3 regions of the Paenibacillus sp. PDC88 genome follow, and region 2 is predicted to be linked to each of the others. Evidence: riboswitches for the same ligand, from Rfam matches in the RefSeq annotation. Region 2 holds a riboswitch; each other region holds the start of a gene.
The links. A riboswitch is a leader RNA that binds a small molecule or an ion and turns the genes downstream of it on or off. The one in region 2 is predicted to bind thiamine pyrophosphate.

Region 1: another riboswitch for thiamine pyrophosphate. It lies ahead of thiC (phosphomethylpyrimidine synthase ThiC); the one in region 2 lies ahead of thiM (hydroxyethylthiazole kinase).
Region 3: another riboswitch for thiamine pyrophosphate. It lies ahead of BLW49_RS17345 (ABC transporter substrate-binding protein); the one in region 2 lies ahead of thiM (hydroxyethylthiazole kinase).

What each region holds. Positions count from the first base shown of each region.
Region 1 is NZ_FNNT01000005.1:38,853-45,619, reverse strand. It holds gene folE (GTP cyclohydrolase I FolE) at 1-457, shown strand, start outside; gene BLW49_RS16120 (lipoate--protein ligase family protein) at 524-1,339, shown strand; gene BLW49_RS16115 (Fe-Mn family superoxide dismutase) at 1,475-2,692, opposite strand; gene BLW49_RS16110 (alpha/beta hydrolase) at 2,875-3,867, opposite strand; gene BLW49_RS16105 (IclR family transcriptional regulator) at 4,218-4,967, shown strand; TPP riboswitch at 5,084-5,194, shown strand; gene thiC (phosphomethylpyrimidine synthase ThiC) at 5,421-6,767, shown strand, end outside.
Region 2 is NZ_FNNT01000004.1:88,254-95,020, reverse strand. It holds gene BLW49_RS13765 (ABC transporter ATP-binding protein) at 1-601, opposite strand, end outside; gene BLW49_RS13760 (creatininase family protein) at 618-1,433, opposite strand; gene thiE (thiamine phosphate synthase) at 1,785-2,438, opposite strand; gene thiD (bifunctional hydroxymethylpyrimidine kinase/phosphomethylpyrimidine kinase) at 2,435-3,247, opposite strand; gene thiM (hydroxyethylthiazole kinase) at 3,251-4,093, opposite strand; TPP riboswitch at 4,191-4,301, opposite strand; gene BLW49_RS13740 (endonuclease MutS2) at 4,885-6,767, shown strand, end outside.
Region 3 is NZ_FNNT01000005.1:323,931-330,697, reverse strand. It holds gene BLW49_RS17360 (ABC transporter ATP-binding protein) at 1-163, opposite strand, end outside; gene BLW49_RS17355 (ABC transporter permease) at 215-988, opposite strand; gene BLW49_RS17350 (thiamine-binding protein) at 985-1,278, opposite strand; gene BLW49_RS17345 (ABC transporter substrate-binding protein) at 1,306-2,313, opposite strand; TPP riboswitch at 2,542-2,661, opposite strand; gene serS (serine--tRNA ligase) at 3,040-4,323, shown strand; gene BLW49_RS17335 (pyridoxamine 5'-phosphate oxidase family protein) at 4,412-4,828, shown strand; gene BLW49_RS17330 (bifunctional 2',3'-cyclic-nucleotide 2'-phosphodiesterase/3'-nucleotidase) at 5,216-6,767, shown strand, end outside.

The DNA of each region.
Region 1 (6,767 bases), on a different contig from region 2:
TACCCGTATGTACGAAGAGATTTTTGCGGGCTATGAAGTAGATCCTAGAGATGTACTTGGTGTCACTTTTGATGAGAATCATGAAGAGCTTGTCATTGTGAAGGATATTGTGTACTACAGTCAGTGTGAGCATCATATGGCTCCGTTCTTCGGTAAGGTCCATATCGGATATGTACCAAGTGGACAAATTGTCGGGCTTAGCAAGCTTGCGAGACTGGTTGAGGCGGTAACTCGTCGTCTGCAGGTACAGGAGCGGATTACTTCTCAAATTGCGGACATCCTTGAGGATGCGCTTAACCCGAATGGGGTCATGGTTGTTGTAGAAGGAGAACATCTATGCATGTGTGCTCGTGGTGTGAAGAAGCCGGGCAGCAAGACAGTAACTTCTGCTACACGTGGTACATTCCGGGATAATGCAGCTTCCCGGGCTGAGTTCCTATCTCTTGTTAAAGGTTAATCTTGAAATTTCGGAAAGTCTTGATCGTACTGATCAAGGCTTTTTTATTAGGGGGAGATGAGGCGCATGGCGAGCGAAGATACAATGCTTCACAAATTCAAGGAGATCCAAATCTGGGAATCGCCGCTCATGAAGAAGGATGAGGACGTGCTTGAAGCTTTTGCATGGGAAGAGGTGATGTGCAGGCAAGTGGGGCTGGGGCATCGCCCTGTCGCTCATCTCTGGCGTCACGAGAATGCGCTTGTCATCGGTCTCCGGGACCACAGGCTGAAGCAGGCTGAGGAGGCCATGCAGCAATTTCGGAATAAGGGGATAAGCTCCTGTGTGCGTCCTTCCGGAGGTGCGGCGGTCAGACTGACCAGAGGAGTGGTGAATCTTAGTCTCATTCTTCCGAACCCTGGACATGCGATTAATATTCATGATGATTTTAAATCCATGGTTGAATATATCCGGAAAGCGATTCTTCCCTGGGGAGGACATGCAGTGGCAGGAGAAATCGAAGGAGCCTATTGCCCGGGAGACTATGATGTAGCGATCAATGGACGGAAGTTTTGTGGAATTGCCCAGCGTCGTTTGGCCAAGGCTTATCTTGTTACTGGCTTTATTATCGTGGAAGGAAGAGGGGATGAGCTGACAGAGGACATCATCCAGTTCTATGATCAGGCAGCCGGAGATGCTGATGAGGGCTATCCTCAAGTGAAGTACGGAAGTATGGGGAGTCTAAATGAACTGTCAGATGTACCTTCTGCTGAGGCGTATATGCAGTCTTTAATAGAAACGATCGGTTCTTCGGCAGAGAAGGTGTATACCGGAGTTAGACCGTCTGTTCCTCGATCCGAGGTGGAACGCACAGTGGCTGTATTAAAGGAACGTTACGATTAAGCTCATCCCCAAAAGGTGTAGTGACAATAAAAGACCTCGGAGGGAGGTCTTTTACTTTGAGAATAGGGGTGCAGTTAGAGAGCCCACATTTATTTTGAAAAAATAAGGAGAGCTGCCTTGATGTTCTCCCTACGGTCAATAAGGAGTCCATTTCAGCTTGCGGGCTTCTTGGAAACGTTCTGCCACAGCAGGCCAGTATACAACGTTCCACCAGTCGGTAATGTATTTCTTGCGTTCATTCTGATGCTTCAAGTAGTAGGCATGCTCCCACACATCCAGCGGAAGAAGAGGAACAATATCATACTGAGATAGATTTTGATGCTTTTCTGCCTGTAATATTTCTAACCGATGCGCTCTTGGGCTCCACACCAATACAGCCCAGCCGCCGCCTTCCACCTTATTGGCTGCTTCTGTAAAGTGCTTCTTAAATGCTTCATAGCTTCCAAAATCCTTTCTGATCTGTTCTCCCAGTGACCCGACAGGCTTTCCGCCGCCATTTGGGCTCATGATGTTCCAGAAGATGGTATGAAGGTAATGCCCTGCTCCGTTAAAGGCCAGCTCTCGTTCCCAATGCTTCACAAGCTCGAAATTCCCGGTTTGCCGTGCTTCCTGAAGCTTCTTCTCCGCGGTGTTAAGATCGTCGACATACGTCTTATGATGCTTGTCATGATGGATGCGCATCGTCTTCTCATCAATATAGGGCTCCAGCGCATTGTAGGGATAAGGCAGCGGCGGCAGCTTGTGTCCTCCAATCGGAACAGGAGACTCAGGAGGGGAACTGTCTGCTGATGCAGTGTCTGATACAGTGAGAGCTGAGGATAATTGCTGAACCAATTCCTCCGAAGCTCCAGTTCGCGGTGTCGACACCTCCGGATAAGGGAAGGGCTCTTCGTTCCAGATGCTTATAGGTTTTACTCTTTGGGAAATGGCTGCGGGTTGATCCAGTCCTCGGAGCCTGTTCACCGTCTGCTCTGATTGGCCCTGGATATATCGAAAAACAACCTCGGCAGCAGGGTTGCTTGATAACGCGGTGCTATGCTCAAGAATGTGGCCGAGGTGACGATGGAATTCCTTCGATTGGGTAAACGAAGCGGCCAGCAGCACATCCAGCTGAGCAAGCGCATAATCATCTGGAGGCTGTACGCCTGTGCTTACCCGCTGAAGCAGATCATCTGCTGCATCAGCCGATCGCTGGAATACGCTTCCCCATTCATTGAGAAGCTTCACATAGGCCTCCTCAAGCTCCGGTGCAATCGATGTAATCATATTTGTGCAACCCATTTCAGTATCCTTCCAAGTCCTTATCTCTTCCAGCGCGCGCAGCGGTAAATAGGGTCCATAACTGAGCTCCATAAGCTCGGCACCTCCCAAGAATCATTCTTATCAAATCAATGTTGTGCATAACAGCAGGCGGCGTAATGATCTAACGTATACTTATTCTCATTAGGGCTTGGACTATGATGACTTGTCAAAATAAGAGAGCGTTTAAAAAAGAATACGAAGAAGGCACCTATTTAAAGGTGCCTCAGCTTGATCTATTTTTGAGCGAGACTTATACCGCCAAGGAATGAAGACACCTTGTTCAAGTACTCTCTTGGATGCTCTCTGTATATGAGCTCGTGACGTGCTTCCTCTACAATCCACACATCAGAGTTTGGATTCGTCTGGTTACTCGCAAAGAGCTCTGCCATTGGGTAAGGCGCCTTCTCATCCTGGGTCCCGTGGATGAAGAAGATAGGAATGTCATAAGCCTTTGATCTTACCTCCTGATAAGGGATGGAGTTTAGACTGGTGCCATTCAGGATTGGAAACAGCATGGTCAGAATTTGTAGCGTAGGCTGCTTCGGCAAGTCAATCTGATTCTGTATATTATGATACAGCGTATCCGGCTCCAGCAGGAAGGTGCTGTCAAGAATCATGGCATCAATGTCCTCAGTTTGAAGGGCAGCCTGAAGGGCGGTCCCTGCACCCATCGAGAAGCCCCATACGACAACTTCTTGAGCTCCCTTTTGCTTAGCGAGCTGAACTGCGCCGAGAAGCTGCTTCGATTCTGCCTTCCCGCCCGTAGCAACGACTCTTGTGCTCTGGGAGGCGAAGCCATAATCGAACATAATGACATTAAAATTCTGCTGATGAGCGTAATGGGCCAAATCATACATGGGAATCCAGGATTCTTCCCGGTTGGCCCCATAGCCGTGACTGAACACAATCGTTTTGCTGCTGTTCTCCTCGGCAGGAATGTACCAGCCGCTGACGTCCCGGCTTCCGTCCGTAGCAGGGAAAGTCACCTCTTCATACTCCATACCCTTGGACAGCAGGGGATTGGAATATACCGGAGCTACTGCCGGGTAGGACAGTACCCATGCGATATAGGCATGAAGAGCAATAAAGCAAAATACGAGGAAAAATATAATCGATAAAATAAGAGCAACCACAATATGCTTAAAACGGATGAGCCGAGTGGAAAGTGCGGGAGGAGCACTCGATACGTTCTGATTAAGGGATCTATTCTCGGAGATAGGAAACATCATACTCCTCCTTCCAATAGAATGTTATATAGGACTAAATTACTAAATCCAACCTATGAATAAAGTTGAGGTTGGTATAACTTATTCTTTATCCTATGATGCGTCCTGTCTAATGTCAATTGATTGGGACTAATTGTTACACACTTGTAATGTAAGTGAAATTATTGGTGAAAAATGTTTGTCAAGTGAAGGAAGACTTATTCCAAAATTTCTCCATTATGATCGATTGTTGAGAGAAATGAGCGGTTTAATTGAGATTAATTCTCAATTAAACCTTTACTTTGGTCATCGATTCTCATATAATTTATGTAACCAGGTTTCACGTGATGAAACAGAGAGGGGATTATGCCATGGAAGAGCAAGATCGCAAATTAACGGTTCGAGCGGTCGAGAGGGCATTGGATATTTTGTTATGCTTTACAGAGCAATCAGATCTGGGTCTTACAGAAATTTCGGGTAAGATCGGTTTACATAAAAGTACCGTTCATCGTTTAATGACAACACTGGAGGACAGGGGGTTTGTTGTGCGCAATCCTTCAACGGAGAAGTATAGGCTTGGTATTCGCATATGGGAGCTTGCGGCACATATGTCCCAGAGTGATGACCCGGCGATTCTACTGCTGCCTGCGATGGAGCGCCTTCGTGATCGCTTGGGAGAGACCGTTAGCTTGTATTTGAAGGACGGCAATGAGCGGATACGCGTTCAGGCCGTACAGAGCAATCAAGCGATCCGAAGGGTAGCACCTGTTGGTGTAAGGCTGCCCTTGTCCGTTGGTGCATCAAGCAAAGTGTTGGTTGCGTTTGCAGCAAGAGAAGAGCAGGAGCAGCTGATACGCAATTTTGATATCCCCTTGTCCGTTGATCAAGATATTTATATGAGTCAGCTGCAAGAGATCCGAGAATTGGGATATGCAACGAGCTATGAAGAGAGAGAGCCTGGAGCAGCAGCGGTATCAGCGCCGATCTTTGATCGCAAGGGTAAGGTGGCAGCGGCACTGTCATTATCCGGACCCGTCAGCAGGCTGTCGGAAGAGACACTTCGGGAATATGCGCCTATTGTTATGGAGACGGCGGCACAAATGGGTTTCATGCTGAGGTAATTCTCTCGGATTGGATGGAAAATAAAGGTTGAAAATATGCTCTGAATGAGATAATCTTGTATGGACCTTGATGCAGACGAAGGATGAGGTCAATCCATTTCTTTTAAACAACAATAACAATTTACTAGGGGAGCCCGAAATGCCGGGCTGAGATGGCACTGCAAGGTGCCGGACTCTTTGGACCTGATCTGGATCATACCAGCGTAGGGAAGTAATTGGCGATATAATGTGGATAGGATCCGTTGTATGCGGTGATGGCTCTGTTAGTGGTCTATGCAGATCTATTAGCCTGTACACCAAGATCTTATTTGGATTAGAGCTGATTCCCCTGTGGGAATGGGCTCTTTTTTTGTTGCCGCAGCTTCTATATAACTGGCTATCGTTTGTGAAGCTTCTGTCTTTCAAACGCAGCTCAGGAGAGGGCTACCCAACTCGACAAAGGAGGAAGCACATATGAATCATTCGAACAAAGGATTGAACACAGAGACATCGGCTATAAGAGGAGAACAATTAAAGATCGAATCTGGAAGGCTACAGCCATTCCCCGCCAGCAAGAGGGTATATATCCAAGGATCAAGGCCGGACATTGCCGTACCCGAACGTGAAATTGAGCTCCATCCCACCAGCACACCCCAAGGAGTAGAGCAGAATGAGCCATTTCGGGTTTACGATACGAGTGGACCCATGGGTGACATGAATACTGAAGTTGATATTCGTCAAGGCCTTCCACTCTTGCGTCAGAATTGGATCCTTGAGCGTGAAGATGTTGAGTTTTATGAAGGAAGAGAAATACGGCCAGAGGATAATGGGATTCGATCGGACAGAAGTGCCCAGCAGGAGGTAGAGGTGTTCCCGGGCGTCAGAAGACAGCCGCTCAGAGCCAAGTCAGGGCGATGTGTAACTCAGATGCATTATGCCAGAAAAGGGATCGTGACGCCTGAAATGGAGTTTGCAGCGATCCGCGAGGGGCTTGATCCGGAGCTTGTAAGGAGTGAGATTGCAAGAGGAAGGGCAATCCTGCCTGCAAATATTAATCATCCGGAAAGTGAGCCGATGCTGATCGGAAGCCGATTCCATGTTAAGATCAATGCGAATATCGGAAACTCTGCTGTTTCCTCTTCGATTGAGGAGGAGGTAGAGAAGATGAGCTGGGCTGTGCACTGGGGAGCGGATACAGTCATGGACCTCTCGACGGGCCGCCATATTCATACGACTAGAGAATGGATTATCCGCAATTCTCCTGTACCCATTGGGACAGTTCCACTCTATCAAGCGTTGGAGAAGGTGAACGGGGAGGCAGAGAAGCTCTCCTGGGAAATATACCGAGATACGCTGATCGAGCAGGCGGAGCAGGGTGTTGATTATTTTACGATTCATGCAGGCGTTCTTCTAAGATATATTCCAATGACAGCAGAGCGGATGACTGGAATTGTGTCACGGGGCGGTTCCATCATGGCAGCTTGGTGTCTGGCACATCATCAGGAGAACTTTTTGTACACTCATTTTGAAGAGATTTGTGAGATTATGAGCCGATATGATGTTGCTTTTTCACTTGGAGATGGACTAAGACCCGGCAGCATCTATGATGCGAACGATGAAGCCCAGATGGCAGAGCTGGCGACGCTCGGGGAGCTGACGAAGATCGCCTGGAAGCATGATGTGCAGGTGATGATTGAAGGTCCCGGACATGTACCCATGCATAAGATCAAAGAGAACGTCGATCTGCAGATGGAGATTTGTCAGGAAGCTCCATTTTACACGCTGGGTCCACTTACAACAGATATTGCTCCGGGATATGAT
Region 2 (6,767 bases):
CCTTCTGCCATATGCCGAGCAGCTCATCCTGAAGCGTCTGTCTGGTCATTTCATCGAGCGCTCCAAAAGGCTCATCCATGAGAAGCAGCTTCGGATCGGATGCCAGTGCTCTCGCGATCGATACCCGCATCTTCATCCCGCCTGAGAGCTGGCGCGGAAGGGCGTTCGCATAATCCTGCAGACCAACCATCTCAAGCACATGCATTGCCTTCTCCACTCTTTCCTTCTTCGGGATCTTTCGCAGCTCCATCGGCAGCGTTACGTTGTCAATCACTTTGCACCATGGAAGCAGTGTTGCATCCTGAAATACGAAGGAAATGTCACTCTGTTTTCTCGCTTCGGCAGGCTCCATACCCATCAGCCGCATTCTGCCGGCTGTCGGGTCTCCAAGTCCAGCGATCATACGGAATATCGTAGATTTACCGCAGCCGGATGGACCTACAAAGCTGACAAACTCTCCTTCCGGTATGCTGAGATTGACGTCCTGCAGCGCGATAGTGCCGGTCTGATAGATCTTGCTGATGCCTTCCATCTCCACTAGCGGTGTCATTCCTGGGTTAAGATTTGCCTTATTTCCCTGTGCTGTAATCAAGCTGCTCATCGTTTCATCTCTCCCTTTAAACGGATTCCATTTTTACTTTCTTGTCGAACTGGAACTCAAGCATCAGTCTAAACAGCTCCGCTGCATTCCTGCCTGCTGATGACAATAGTGTGCGGCCCTTCTCCGCTGTAGCCAGCTGTGCATTTCCACAAACACCGGATTCCGATAAATCCTTCATTACCCATGCAAACCGTTTGTTGCTGAATTGAAGCTTCATTTCTGGAGTAACAGGCGGGTATTCATTGGGAAGCAAATCGCGATGCACCCAATCGTTATGGAGATGCATGATCATCGATGTTTCCGAATCACCTGCGTGAATTCCGTACATGCGTTCTTCAGGTGTGAGGAGCTCCTTATCGTTATCGAGCCCGCCTCCATCAAGCCTGAATACCATCATCCCTGTCTTCTCTCTAATATCTCTGGCAGCCAGGTTAAGCAGATCCGCATTTCCGCCGTGTGTATTAAATAATACGAGCCTGTCAAAGCCGGATCTGGCAAGGCTCTCTGCAATATCCATCAGCACAGCTAGCAGAGTCGTCGCTGATAATGTCACCGTGCCGCTCCACCCCGCATGCTCATTACTTTTTCCATAAGGGAGATGCGGCAATAGCCATATATTATCCTCTGGAGTCAGATGCTTGAATGCCTCCGTTAACAACCCTTCTCCAATCAGCGTGTCGGTATAAACAGGAAGATGCGGCCCGTGCTGTTCCATTGCACCGATTGGCAGGATCAGCATAGCTCCCGTCTTGGCGAGTTCACCGATCTCCGGCCCGGACAGTCTGGGGAGGAACAACTCGTTGTAAGCCATTCCTTGATAACGTGCGGTCATTCATATCCACCCCTCAGTTATGTATTGTTGTTAGAATCAAATGTAATGGGAGGAGGAGATGATGTAAACAAAATTTACGTCGTTTTGGTTTTTTATATAAAATGGCAACTTTGTTTTGTGCCTCAAGCACTTAACCATGTTATTTTAATGTTAGGTTCAAGGGTCTATATACGAAAAATCAGAAGAAAAAACTTAATATTGTTCGTTATTAAGGAGGGATTAGCAATAAAAGAGGTTTGAATTTGTTATGTAAAGTATGAATGTAATACAACCTTCGTTTTCATGCTTTATAAATAAAAAAGAGAAGGATGACTGTTTCATGTCAGCTATCCTTCTCTTTTTTTCACATTGTTAAGCTTTAAAGTTATGTTGAAGCTGTCTCACACGGCCTGCAATATCCTCTGCATAGCTGATCGCGGAAATGACGGCTATCCCATCTGCTCCTGCAGCAAACACTTCTTTGGCATTGTCTACTGTAATTCCTCCAATGCCAACGATGGGAAGTGTAACATTCGCGTTCCGCATAACCTTAATGATCTCTGGACCTTGCACGGCCTGTGCATCATCCTTTGATTTTGTTGGATAAATGGGGCCTACTCCGATATAATCGGCCCCTTGCGCATAAGCTCTCGCCGCTTCTTGAATAGTATGAGCCGATATGCCGAGGATTCGATCTCCAATTCTTTGTCTCACCAAGCCCGCTTCCTCATCCTCCTGACCGACATGGACACCGTCCGCATCCACTTCCAGTGCCAAGTCAACATCATCGTTCACAATAAAAGGTACTTTATGCTCTCTGCACAGCTTCTGCAAACGCCGGGCGAGTTCGATCCGCTCAGCGCCTTCAAGGCAGCCGGGACCTTTCTCTCTGAACTGGAATAATGTCACCCCGCCGGTGAGTGCAGCCTCCAGTGTATCCTCCGGTGCTTGAACACAATTTCTACTACCCATTACAAAATAGACCCGAAGCAGTTCCTTCATACGGACACTCGAAATCCGGCTCATACGCTCACTCCTTTTTGCCTGCGATAAGCCCAGTGATTCGTCGGACCCTGTCCTCCTCCGATGCCCAGTGCATCGGTAAGTGCAGCTTGGACAAAATCTCTGGCCGTCCTCGCCGCTGACAGGACGTCCTTTCCTTTTGCCAATTCTGCGGTAAGCGCCGCGGAGAAGGTACAGCCTGTTCCATGGGAATGAACCGTGTCTACTCTTGGCCCTGCAAGCTCCGTAAATCCTGTCCCATCGTATACCAGGTCCGTAACCGTATCGCTGCCTGCATCATGGCCACCTTTTACAATGACGTAGGCAGGACCATAATCATGTATTCGTTTAGCCGCCTCCTTGCGGTCTGCCAGCGAATGAATAGGGCAGCCTGTCATCACCTCCGCCTCGGGAATGTTCGGTGTAACGACAAGTGCAAGCGGAAGAAGCTGCTGAACTAGCGCCGTCACTGCTTCCGACTGAAGCAAGGACGCACCGCCTTTTGCAATCATTACTGGATCAATAACCAGCTTATCTATCTGATAGCGCGCAGCCTTCCTTGCAACCTCTGCAATAATTTCACTGCTGAATAACATCCCTGTCTTCACGGCATCTGGTCTCAGATCCGCAAAGACGGACTCGATCTGCTGAGCTACAAAGGGAACCGGCAAAGAATGCACACCTTGTACGCCAAGGGTATTTTGGGCAGTAACTGAGGTGAGTGCCGACATACCGTAGACATCCAGCTCCTGAAAGGTTTTGATATCGGCTTGAATTCCAGCACCGCCTCCGCTGTCTGAGCCTGCAATGGTAAGCGCCTTAGGTATATTCATCGACTATGCCTCCTCCTGAATAAACAGCTCGTTCATGTCGGTAAGTTCAACATACTTCTCAAATACAGACGGCTCAAGCTTGGACAGCTCATCCAAGAATGCAATCTGGAAGCTGCCGGCCCCCTTCTGCTCGGTCTTCTGCCCCGCGAGGCTTGCCGCCGCTCCATAAAACCCAAGACCTGCGGCCCCTGCTTCCAATACCGAGTCATGAACGGCAAGAAAGGCACCGATGACCGAGGTTAAGAGACAGCCTGTCCCTGTGACACGTGTAAGTAAAGGATGGCCGGATTTAATAATAAATCCTGTATCTCCATTCGTAATGACGTCTTCTGGACCAGATACGACGACGGTTGTTCCGAGTGTTCGGGCTGCACGCACCGCCATTTGTGCTCGATCTATGACCTCAGATTGACCCGCGTCTACACCTTTTACGGTCATCCCTTCCCCGATTAAATGGCTGATTTCTCCTGCATTGCCTCTAATGAGCGCGATCTCTACTTCCCGAAGAAGCCGAAGTGCCGCATCTGTCCGATAAGGTGTAGCTCCCGCTCCGACCGGATCCAAGAGAACAGGTACACCGTATACATTTGCCGCCTTGCCTGCTGCAATCATCGTATGGACTAGGTCTGTGGTAAGTGTCCCGATATTGAGCACCAGTGCACGGGCATGCTGAACCATATCAGCCACTTCCTCCTCCGCATAGGCCATGACCGGGGAAGCGCCAAGAGCTAGCAAGCCGTTCGCCGTAAAATTCGTAACGACCGTATTCGTTATGTTATGGATCAAGGGTTGTTCTTCGTGGATACGAGTGATAAGAGATGATAGTTCAAGTTCAACATTAGACATTGGGATCGAGTCCTTTCTTTTTGGAAGGTACACAGGAGCCGATCTTGGAACTGAGAGGGGTGTCGCAAAACTAAAAAAACGCATGCGAAAGCATGCGTCATCGTCATGTTCGCTCCCTACGCTGGCATTATCCATGGCAGGTTCAACCGGTCAACAACAGATTAGTTGTACTCTCAGCTTGCTTCCGCAGGCTCCCGTATCTATATAATTATTAAAATTGCTCGTGCCTCTTCATTGTATAGTACATCTTCCCAACATTCAATTTGTTGACTTTCGCTGCCCTGTAGCATATGATACAAAGTAACTCATCCAAAAAGGAGAGATTTTTGATGTCGGTGATCGTTCTTAACTAATCAAATTTCATACAGAGGCTTGATCTATTGCTTCATCGCCTGAAATTGCGATGTTTATTTTTTAATGCGCATTTACATGTGTACGCTATAGATGCCTCATGAAATCAGTTAAGAACAGCGGATAACTAAACTCTCTATGAACATGAGTGATGTACAATTGACTTGTGAACTCATCCGCGCTGTTTTTGCAGCGCGGTTTTTTTGTACCCGTAAAACCATCGATTTACAGAGATCTATGCTCTGTAGTCAACAAATTATGGATGGCGGGGCACCATTCACAGGTTGATATTTATGGCTTGGCAGCATCCTTTGCCGATCCATAAGCTAACTCATGCATACAGACGTAAGAACGAACCCTACTGTTCGCTTCTTGCGTCTTTTTTTGTTTTATCCGCTTCAACGTCATTCATTAATACAAAAAAAAAGGAGCAATAACCCATGAATCATCAAAGCATGCAAAGACTCGAATACAGTACTGTCAAAGAACAACTGCGATCTTACGCGGTATCCTACCTTGGAGAACGGCAGATCGATTCACTGACTCCCATGACCCGTCTAACCCAGATTCGTCAGGCACTGGCTGAAACAGAGGAAGCACTGGGATTGATCCGGCACGGAGCAAGCGTCCCACTTCCTTCATTGTCAGGAATCGAAAATATTATGAATCTGCTGGGCACAGGCTATCTATTTACGGAACAGGATTTCATGCATCTCCTGCAATTTCTGCGAAGCTGCACCCAGCTTATGAAGTACATGCAGTCTAAGAGAGAGATTGCCCCGAATATAAGTGCCTATGCAGGCTCTATGTACACCCTGGATTCCCTCCGTGAAGAGGTGGAACGCTGTATTTACTTAGGCCGGATTACCGATCATGCCAGCAAAGAACTGCTCAAGACGAGAAAACAGGCTCAGGTCATCGAGGAACGGCTGAAAAAAAAGCTGGATACCCTTCTGTCCAAGCACCGTTCTATTCTGCAGGACCAGCTCATAACAAAACGCGGGGACCGCTACTGCCTGCCTGTCCAGAAGGAATTCCGCAAGCAGATCAGAGGAACGGTTCACGGCGAATCCGCCAGTGGCCAAACGGTATTTATCGAGCCGGACGAGATCGCCAGTCTTCAGATGGAGCTCAGCCTGCATCGTGCAGCGGAACAGCGGGAGGAGATGAAGATACTCAGTGAATTGACGCGTTTAGCAGACCAAGCTGAATATGAGCTGCGTGTGAATACGGATACAGTAGGCATATACGACTTTTTGTTCGCCAAAGCACGTTATGCCCTCTCCTATCAGGGACGGTCGGTTCACCTCGTTGATCATGGGGTCATTCGATTAAGGTCCGCACGGCATCCGCTCGTGAACAATATGGTTCCGCTCGATTTCCACATTGGTGATGCATTCAAGTCCTTGATTATTACAGGTCCCAATACCGGCGGCAAAACCTTATGTCTTAAGACCATTGGGCTGCTAACACTCATGGCCCAGTCCGGTCTACTCGTTCCTGTCGGAGAAGACAGTCAGCTGAGCGTATTTGAGCAAGTCGCCGTCGATATCGGGGATGGTCAGAGCATTGAGCATCAGCTGAGCACGTTCTCTGCCCACATCAAGAACATTATCGAAATTCTAAAGATCGCGGACCCTTCCACGCTTATTCTTATTGACGAAATGGCGTCGGGTACAGATCCTGGGGAAGGAACCGGATTGTCTATCGCTCTGCTCGAAGAGATGCATAGAAGGCAGGCGACGGTCGTGGCAACGACTCATTTTTCGGAGATCAAAAATTTCGCAGCGTCGGCTGACGGATTTGAGAATGCCCGCATGGAATTTGATACAGAATCTTTGAAGCCGTTATATCGGCTGACGATCGGGGAAGCAGGGAACAGCTATGCTTATGCCATTGCCCTGAAGCTCGGGATTCCGCCTTATATCATTGAGCGTTCCAAACAGATCTCTGCCACATCATTGACAGCAATTGCAGATTCTTCAGGAGAACCGAAAGCCGCTGATAACGAAGAGAAGCATAACACCATGCATTGCAATACAAATTCTCATGAACCAATACCAGACCATACAAAACGGGTAGATAACGATCGCCGAGAGTCACGAGCCGCCCATGGCAAAAGAGCTGAGCCAAGTGATATGGAAGCACAGCCGGTCCGGCCGCTGGAGGTGGGTGACAGGGTTCACATCCCTTATATGCAGGAAGGAGGAATTATTGTCGAAGCAGAGGATGCAAGAGGCAAGCTTACCGTACTTGTACGAGGTAAAAAGCTGAAAATTGCCAAGCAGCGAGTGAAGCTGCACATTGCAGGCAAGGAACTATA
Region 3 (6,767 bases), on a different contig from region 2:
CAATGATTTGAAATAAAGAGCTCTTTCCACTGCCCGAGGGTCCGATAATCGAGACGAATTCACCCTGGCCGACCGTAAGTGATATGTGATCAAGGACATGAAGTTGCTGCTTTCTCTGACGAAATGATAAGCGGATGTCTGACACTTCTAATAAAGGATGCATTAGGATATCCTCCTTTCGTAATTGGATCAAGATTCATCGACTCAAACCGTCTTATGAACCCGATTTTCTATGATCATCTGTCTTATAGCGGACGAGCGCTCTCTCCAGCATAGCGATGATGGCGAAGAGGAGCAGGCTCAAGAGAACGATGATAGCCATGGCGACGAATACCCGATCTGTCCGATAGGCCGATTTTTGCAGCATCATATAATAGCCGATGCCCTTGTCTGTCCCGATCCATTCGGCAATGACTGCACCCATGACGCTGTAGGTGGCTGCGATCTTGAGACCTGAGAAGATGGACGGGAGCGCGTGAGGCACTTCCAGCTTGCGGAAGATTTGCCCCTTGCTGGCCCCGGCCATTCTCATGTAGCTCAGCATCGCGCGGTCCGTTTGCATCAGTCCGTCCATAGCAGATACTGCGATCGGAAAGAAGCAGACCAGTGTAATAACGATGATCTTGGGCAGCAGACCGAATCCGAACCAGATCATCAGAAGCGGTGCGAGTGCAATCGTAGGTATATTCTGGCTAAGAATGAGCAATGGATAAAGGGCCGTTTTCATAAATGGAACCAGATGCAGCACCATGGCTGTCAGAAGACCAATGGCAGCACCAATGCCGAAGCCGAGCAGGGTGAGCTGTACAGTCGCCCAAGTATGTTCAGTAAGACTTGCAGCCTGTGCAGCTGCTTCACGGGTAATATCAACAGGACTTGGCAGAATCCACTTCTCAATGTGAAAAAGCGGCACGGCTATTTGCCATACCGCCAAAAAGAGAATGACCGCCGCGACAGGCGGCAGCACACTTCTTACAACACGCTTCATGATGGATACTTCTCCGTTAGTCCTTCCATGCTGATTCCGCTTGGGTAATGGGCAATCTTGATTTGTGAAATAATGCTCGGGCTGCCAGCCTCAACGAGTACCTCATGAACTCTCTGCACAATTTGGAGCAGCTCAGGAAGCTCGCCCTCCAGCGTCGTTTCAAGGGGATGGACCTGATATTTCACCCCGGATTGCTGTATCACTTCAATGGCACGGTCTACATAAGGGATCGAATCTTCTCCATTCGGTGTCTTCGGAATGACTTGAATACTTAGCAATGTTTGAGCCATATGGGTCACCAACGCTTTCTTCAGTAATTATTGTTGTGGCAGAAATTCATTCGTAAAAGCTTTCTCGACATCCAGTGGCTGGTCCAGCAGCTCGTGCTCAACCATCCAGTCGGAATAGTTCTGCCATACCTCTGCTTTTTGCTCGCCCCAGCGAGCGGCATCATCCTGATATTTCGGACTGAGCCATTTCTGACTCTCAAGCACAAGCTCTTTATCGAGGTCAGGCACGGCCTCGCTAAGTATCGCCGCGGCTTCCTCCGGATGATCAATTGTATATTCATAGCCTTTGGTCGTTGCGCGCATGAAGGCTTTGACCAGCTCCGGATCCTCGTCAATGGTTGCCTCATTCGTAATAAGTACAGGTGTATAGTAATCCAGCTTCTCGGAATAGTCTTTAACGTAGAACATATCGATCGGTTCCCCGCGAAGCTCGGCTTCAATACCCGTCCAGGCGTAGAAGATCCAGGCAAAATCGATGTCTCGCTTCGTTGCGGTGAAGAAATCTGCATCCCCCATGTTTATATTGTTCACTTTGCTTACATCCGCACCTTCGAGACCCATAATTGTATCAAGAACCGCTGAGTCAATTGGGTTGCCCCATCCTCCATAGGTTTTACCCTCGAAGTCCTTCGGAGATTCAATATTACGGTCAGCAGGAGCTGCAAAGCCGGAAGTATTATGCTGAATGACAGCAGCAATGGATACGATCGGCACGCCTTGTGTCCGTGCTTGGGTGACCCCTTCCTGATAGCTTACGCCAAAAGGCACCTCTCCGGAAGCGACCATCGTATCTGCACCGGCCTGGCCGGGCTGAATAATCTCGACATTCAGACCTTCTTCCTCGTAGAAGCCTTGACTTACTGCAGCATATAAGCCGGTATGATTCGTATTTGGCGTCCAGTCCAGGACGACCTTGATGTCGCGGAGGCTATCGCTCGCTGCCGGCTCCTCCGCGCCTGCACCAGATTCCTCATTCGATGTGCCGCTATTGCCGCAGGCAGTGATGATCATCATGAGTACCGCCAGCAACAACATTCCTAACTTTTTGTACACGTTTCTCTCTCCTTTTCAATTACCCCTATTCTTGACGAAATTTCCATAATAACTCCTATAATTTCAATTGAGGCTTCCTTGACAGCCATACTGATAAGGGAGATCGGATAGAGTGCAATGGCATTCTTGCGACCATAATAAAAAAAGCGTCCCGGATAAGGGACGCATGCAGACGTAAGGGCTAAGGGCTGTCAGTAAAATAGAACAGCACACTCGAATTCTCTCCATTCCTACGCTGGCATTACCCAGATCAGGTTTAAAGGGTACGTATCTAACACGCTTTCACGGATACTATCTCAGCCGGCTAACCCAGCACCCCTTGAGGTTGAATATGAAGTTTAGGACATTTCAGAAGCTAATTATAGCCCTCCTTGGCTGGAAAGTACAGCATAATCAAGAATAAAATCATTGTCATATGGAAATGTCTAAATTATAATACCTTTAATTGAAAACGTGAAAAAATGCCTGTGAAGAGCATCCAACTCGGAGGTATTCTCGCCAAGGGAAGGCGCTAGCCTTCCCCTAAGTTAATCGGCACCGCCCGTTATCGCGGAACCAAAGTGATTGAAGTGGAACCTAATGCTGACCGCATGAGGTCTGCTTCAATAAATTGGGTGGCACCGCGAGCATAGAGCGCTCCTCGTCCCAACGGATGAGGGCGCTCTATGCTTTTTTTAGCTTGACCAAATTAACTTAGGGGTGACGACAATGCTGGATATGAAATGGATAAGGGACCATGCTGTACAGGTTCAGGAAGCAGCGGATTGGAAGAAGATAGACGTATCTATAGACGAGCTGCTGACGTGTGATGATGTACGTCGAGAGCTGATTACGGAAGTGGAGAAGCTCCGGCAACAGCGAAATATGGATTCGGAGAGAATAGGACAGCTGATGAGAGAGGGGAATCGGGAGGAGGCAGCAGCGGCCCGTGAAGAAGTGCGGCAGTTGAATGGGCAGATTGAAAAAGCAGAAGCAAGGCTAGCCGAAGTGACGGAACGTTATAATGCGCTGCGGCTGCTCGTCCCGAATATGGTATCTCCTGACACGCCTAGAGGACAGAGCGATAAGGATAATGTCATTGTAAGACAGGTCGGAGAGGTCAGTGATCCTCTGTTCCCGATCAAGGACCATATGGAACTTGGAGAGCTCCATGAGCTCATTGATGCTCCACGTGGCGTCAAGGTTGGCGGCTCGCGCAGCTACTATTTAAAGGGAGACGGAGTCCTGCTGCATCGCGCCGTTCAGCAGCTTGCGCTGGATATCGTGATGAAGCACGGCTTCGTGCCGATGGAGGTGCCGATCATGGTCCGGGAAGAGGCGCTGGAGAACACAGGATTTTTTCCAACTGGTCGAGACCAGACTTATGAGCTTGCAGGAGAGGACAAATTTCTGATCGGTACTTCAGAGGTTCCGCTCATCTCGTATTATGCAGGGGAGGTCATTGATGTGGCAGCACCCGTTCGGCTTGCGGCCGTATCGACAAGCTTCCGGAGCGAAGTAGGCTCTGCAGGACGTGATGTGCGCGGGCTCTATCGGGTGCACCAGTTTGCCAAAGTAGAGATGGTCGTACTAACAGAGGCTGATCCGGAGGTGTCGGAGCAGGTGCTCCAGGAAATAACGGGCTACGCAGAAGAGCTGCTTCAGGCGCTGGAGCTTCCATACCAGGTCGTGGCAGTGTGCACAGGCGATATGTCGCAAAAGACATATAAACAGTACGATATTGAAACCTGGATGCCTAGCCGGGTCAGCTATGGGGAGACGCATTCGTCGTCGAACCTGCATGATTTTCAGGCACGCCGCTCTAATATCCGCTATCGGGATAACGAAGGTCATCTGAGGTATTGCCATACATTGAACAACACGGCCGTGGCCTCGCCAAGAATCCTGATTCCACTTCTCGAGAATCACCAGCAGGAGGATGGCAGCATTTATATACCGAAGGCGCTCCGTCCTTACATGGGAAATCGAGAGAGACTCCTTCCTGTTCAATAGATTTTACTTATATAATCCATGGGTTCAACTTTCAGGAGCAGGGTACACTAATAATAGAGTGTATTTTTGAAAGGAGACCTGAAGTGCGATGAATAAAACAGATCTGGAACAACATATTATACAAGCTATTGAGGACAATCCGTATTGCTCGCTTGCAACGGTGGAGGGCGGTAAGCCGAAAGCGAGATATATGGCTGTCTATAATGACGGTCTGAGCATTTATATGGCGACCAACCGTTGTACCCACAAAGTAGAGGAACTGGAGGATAATCCGAATGTCAGCCTGCTGCTCGGCTACGAATCAGGTGGAACGAAGGATCTGCTGGAGATCGAAGGTACAGCAGAAGTGAGCCGTAATGGTGAACTCCGTAAGCAGCTGTGGAATAACAATATGGAAAAATGGTTCACAGGACCTGATGATCCCAATTACGTCATCCTGGATATCACGCCTAAACGGATTGAGTATACGGGCAAGGGTCAGGAATTGCAGGTATGGGAAGCGTAATCTGGTGAGTCGTATGATCAGCGATCATTAAACAGCAGAGAACCATGAGTATTGATGGAAGAGCAAGGGAGGCGGTATGGAGCTTCTCTTGCTTTTCTTTTTGTTTGATGATGACTCAGGATGGATAGGGGTACAGGGACAAATTACATAAATAACCGACATCGTGATGTCAAATTACATTACTTACTCGTTGTAGGATAAAGTCATTTTTGTGTGTTTTTCATAAAAATAAGTATAAATATTGTGCACTGATCAAAAACTTCTCTCTTTAACACATCTAATTATTGGTATAAAATATCATTTAGCAGTTTATTTCTTCCAGTCGTCAGGCTTGATAACAGCAACTGTGGCAAGGGTAAAGAAGGACCTAATACAGGAGGGGTACATTTGAAGAAGAGAAATACATTATTGGCAGGGATGACAACGGCAGCCCTGTTGTTTCAGCTCTTTGCCATTCCAGGACAACCGGTCTCCGCAGAGGAAGCCGCGAAGGTTAAGCTTCGTATTCTCGAAACGACAGATATTCATGCCAACTTGATAGACTATGATTACTATACGGATAAAGCTATTGAGACCTATGGTCTGGCAAGAACGGCAACGCTGATCAAGCAAGCACGCGGTGAAGCGAAGAACAGCATGCTGTTTGACAATGGGGATCTCATTCAAGGCACGCCGCTGGGTGATTATGTAGCCAAGGTTAAGCCGCTGAAGGGGGACGAGGTCCATCCGGTATATAAAGCAATGAATCTGCTTGATTATGATGCGGCAACTCCTGGGAATCATGAGTTCAACTATGGACTGGAGTTTTTTGATCAGGTGCTAAAAGGGGCAGACTTCCCTTATGTGAATGCTAACATCTACAAGGATGACGGCGATAAGGATGAGAGCAATGATGTGAATTATTATAAACCGTATGAGATTATTGAGAAGAAAGTAACGGATGAGTCAGGTAAGGAGCACACGCTCAAGGTCGGGGTCATCGGTCTTGTTACTCCTCAAATTATGCAATGGGACAGCGCATACCTAACAGGCAAAGTCATCACCAAGGACATTGTCAAAACAGCTGAGAAGTTCATACCCGAGATTGAGGCGGCAGGGGCTGATCTGATCGTAGCTCTGGCACATACGGGCTATGATGAGAATCCACCAGCAGATATGGCGGAGAACGCTGTGCTTCCGCTAAGTGAGGTCGAAGGTATCGACGCGATTCTGTTCGGACATGCCCATAAGATATTCCCTAGTGCTGCTTTTGAAGGAATGAATGGCGTTGATCTGGAGAAAGGCACGATTAATGGTGTCGCAGCCGTTGAGCCGGGAGCTTGGGGAGATAATCTTGGAGTCATTGATCTGGAGCTTACGCAGGTGAATGGAGAATGGGAGGTCGTCAATTCGGCAGCCGTATCCCGTCCAATCTACGATTCAGCCAATGCTAAATCGCTTGCAGCATTAGATGAAGAAATAGCGGCAGCGGTACAAGCGGAACACGAAGCAACTGTGGAATACGTGCGAGGTCCGGTAGGGGAAACGACCGCGCCGATCACGAGTTATTTTGCACTGGTACAGGATGATCCATCCATTCAAATCGTAACCAATGCACAGAAATGGTATGTTGAGAACAAGCTAAAAGGCACAGAGTATGAGGGAATTCCAGTTCTGTCCGCAGGGGCTCCATTTAAGGCAGGCGGACGCATGGGCCCGGACTATTATACAGATATTCCGGCAGGTACAATCGCAATTAAGAATGTCGCTGACCTATATGTATACCCTAATACCGTTCATGCAGTTGAGCTGACTGGAGCAGAAGTGAAGGAATGGCTGGAATGGTCCGCAGGACAGTTCAATACCATTGATCCATCTAAGAGTGGAGAGCAGGAACTCGTGAATGTTGACTTCCCGACATACAATTATGATGTCATTGATGGTGTAACCTACGAGATTG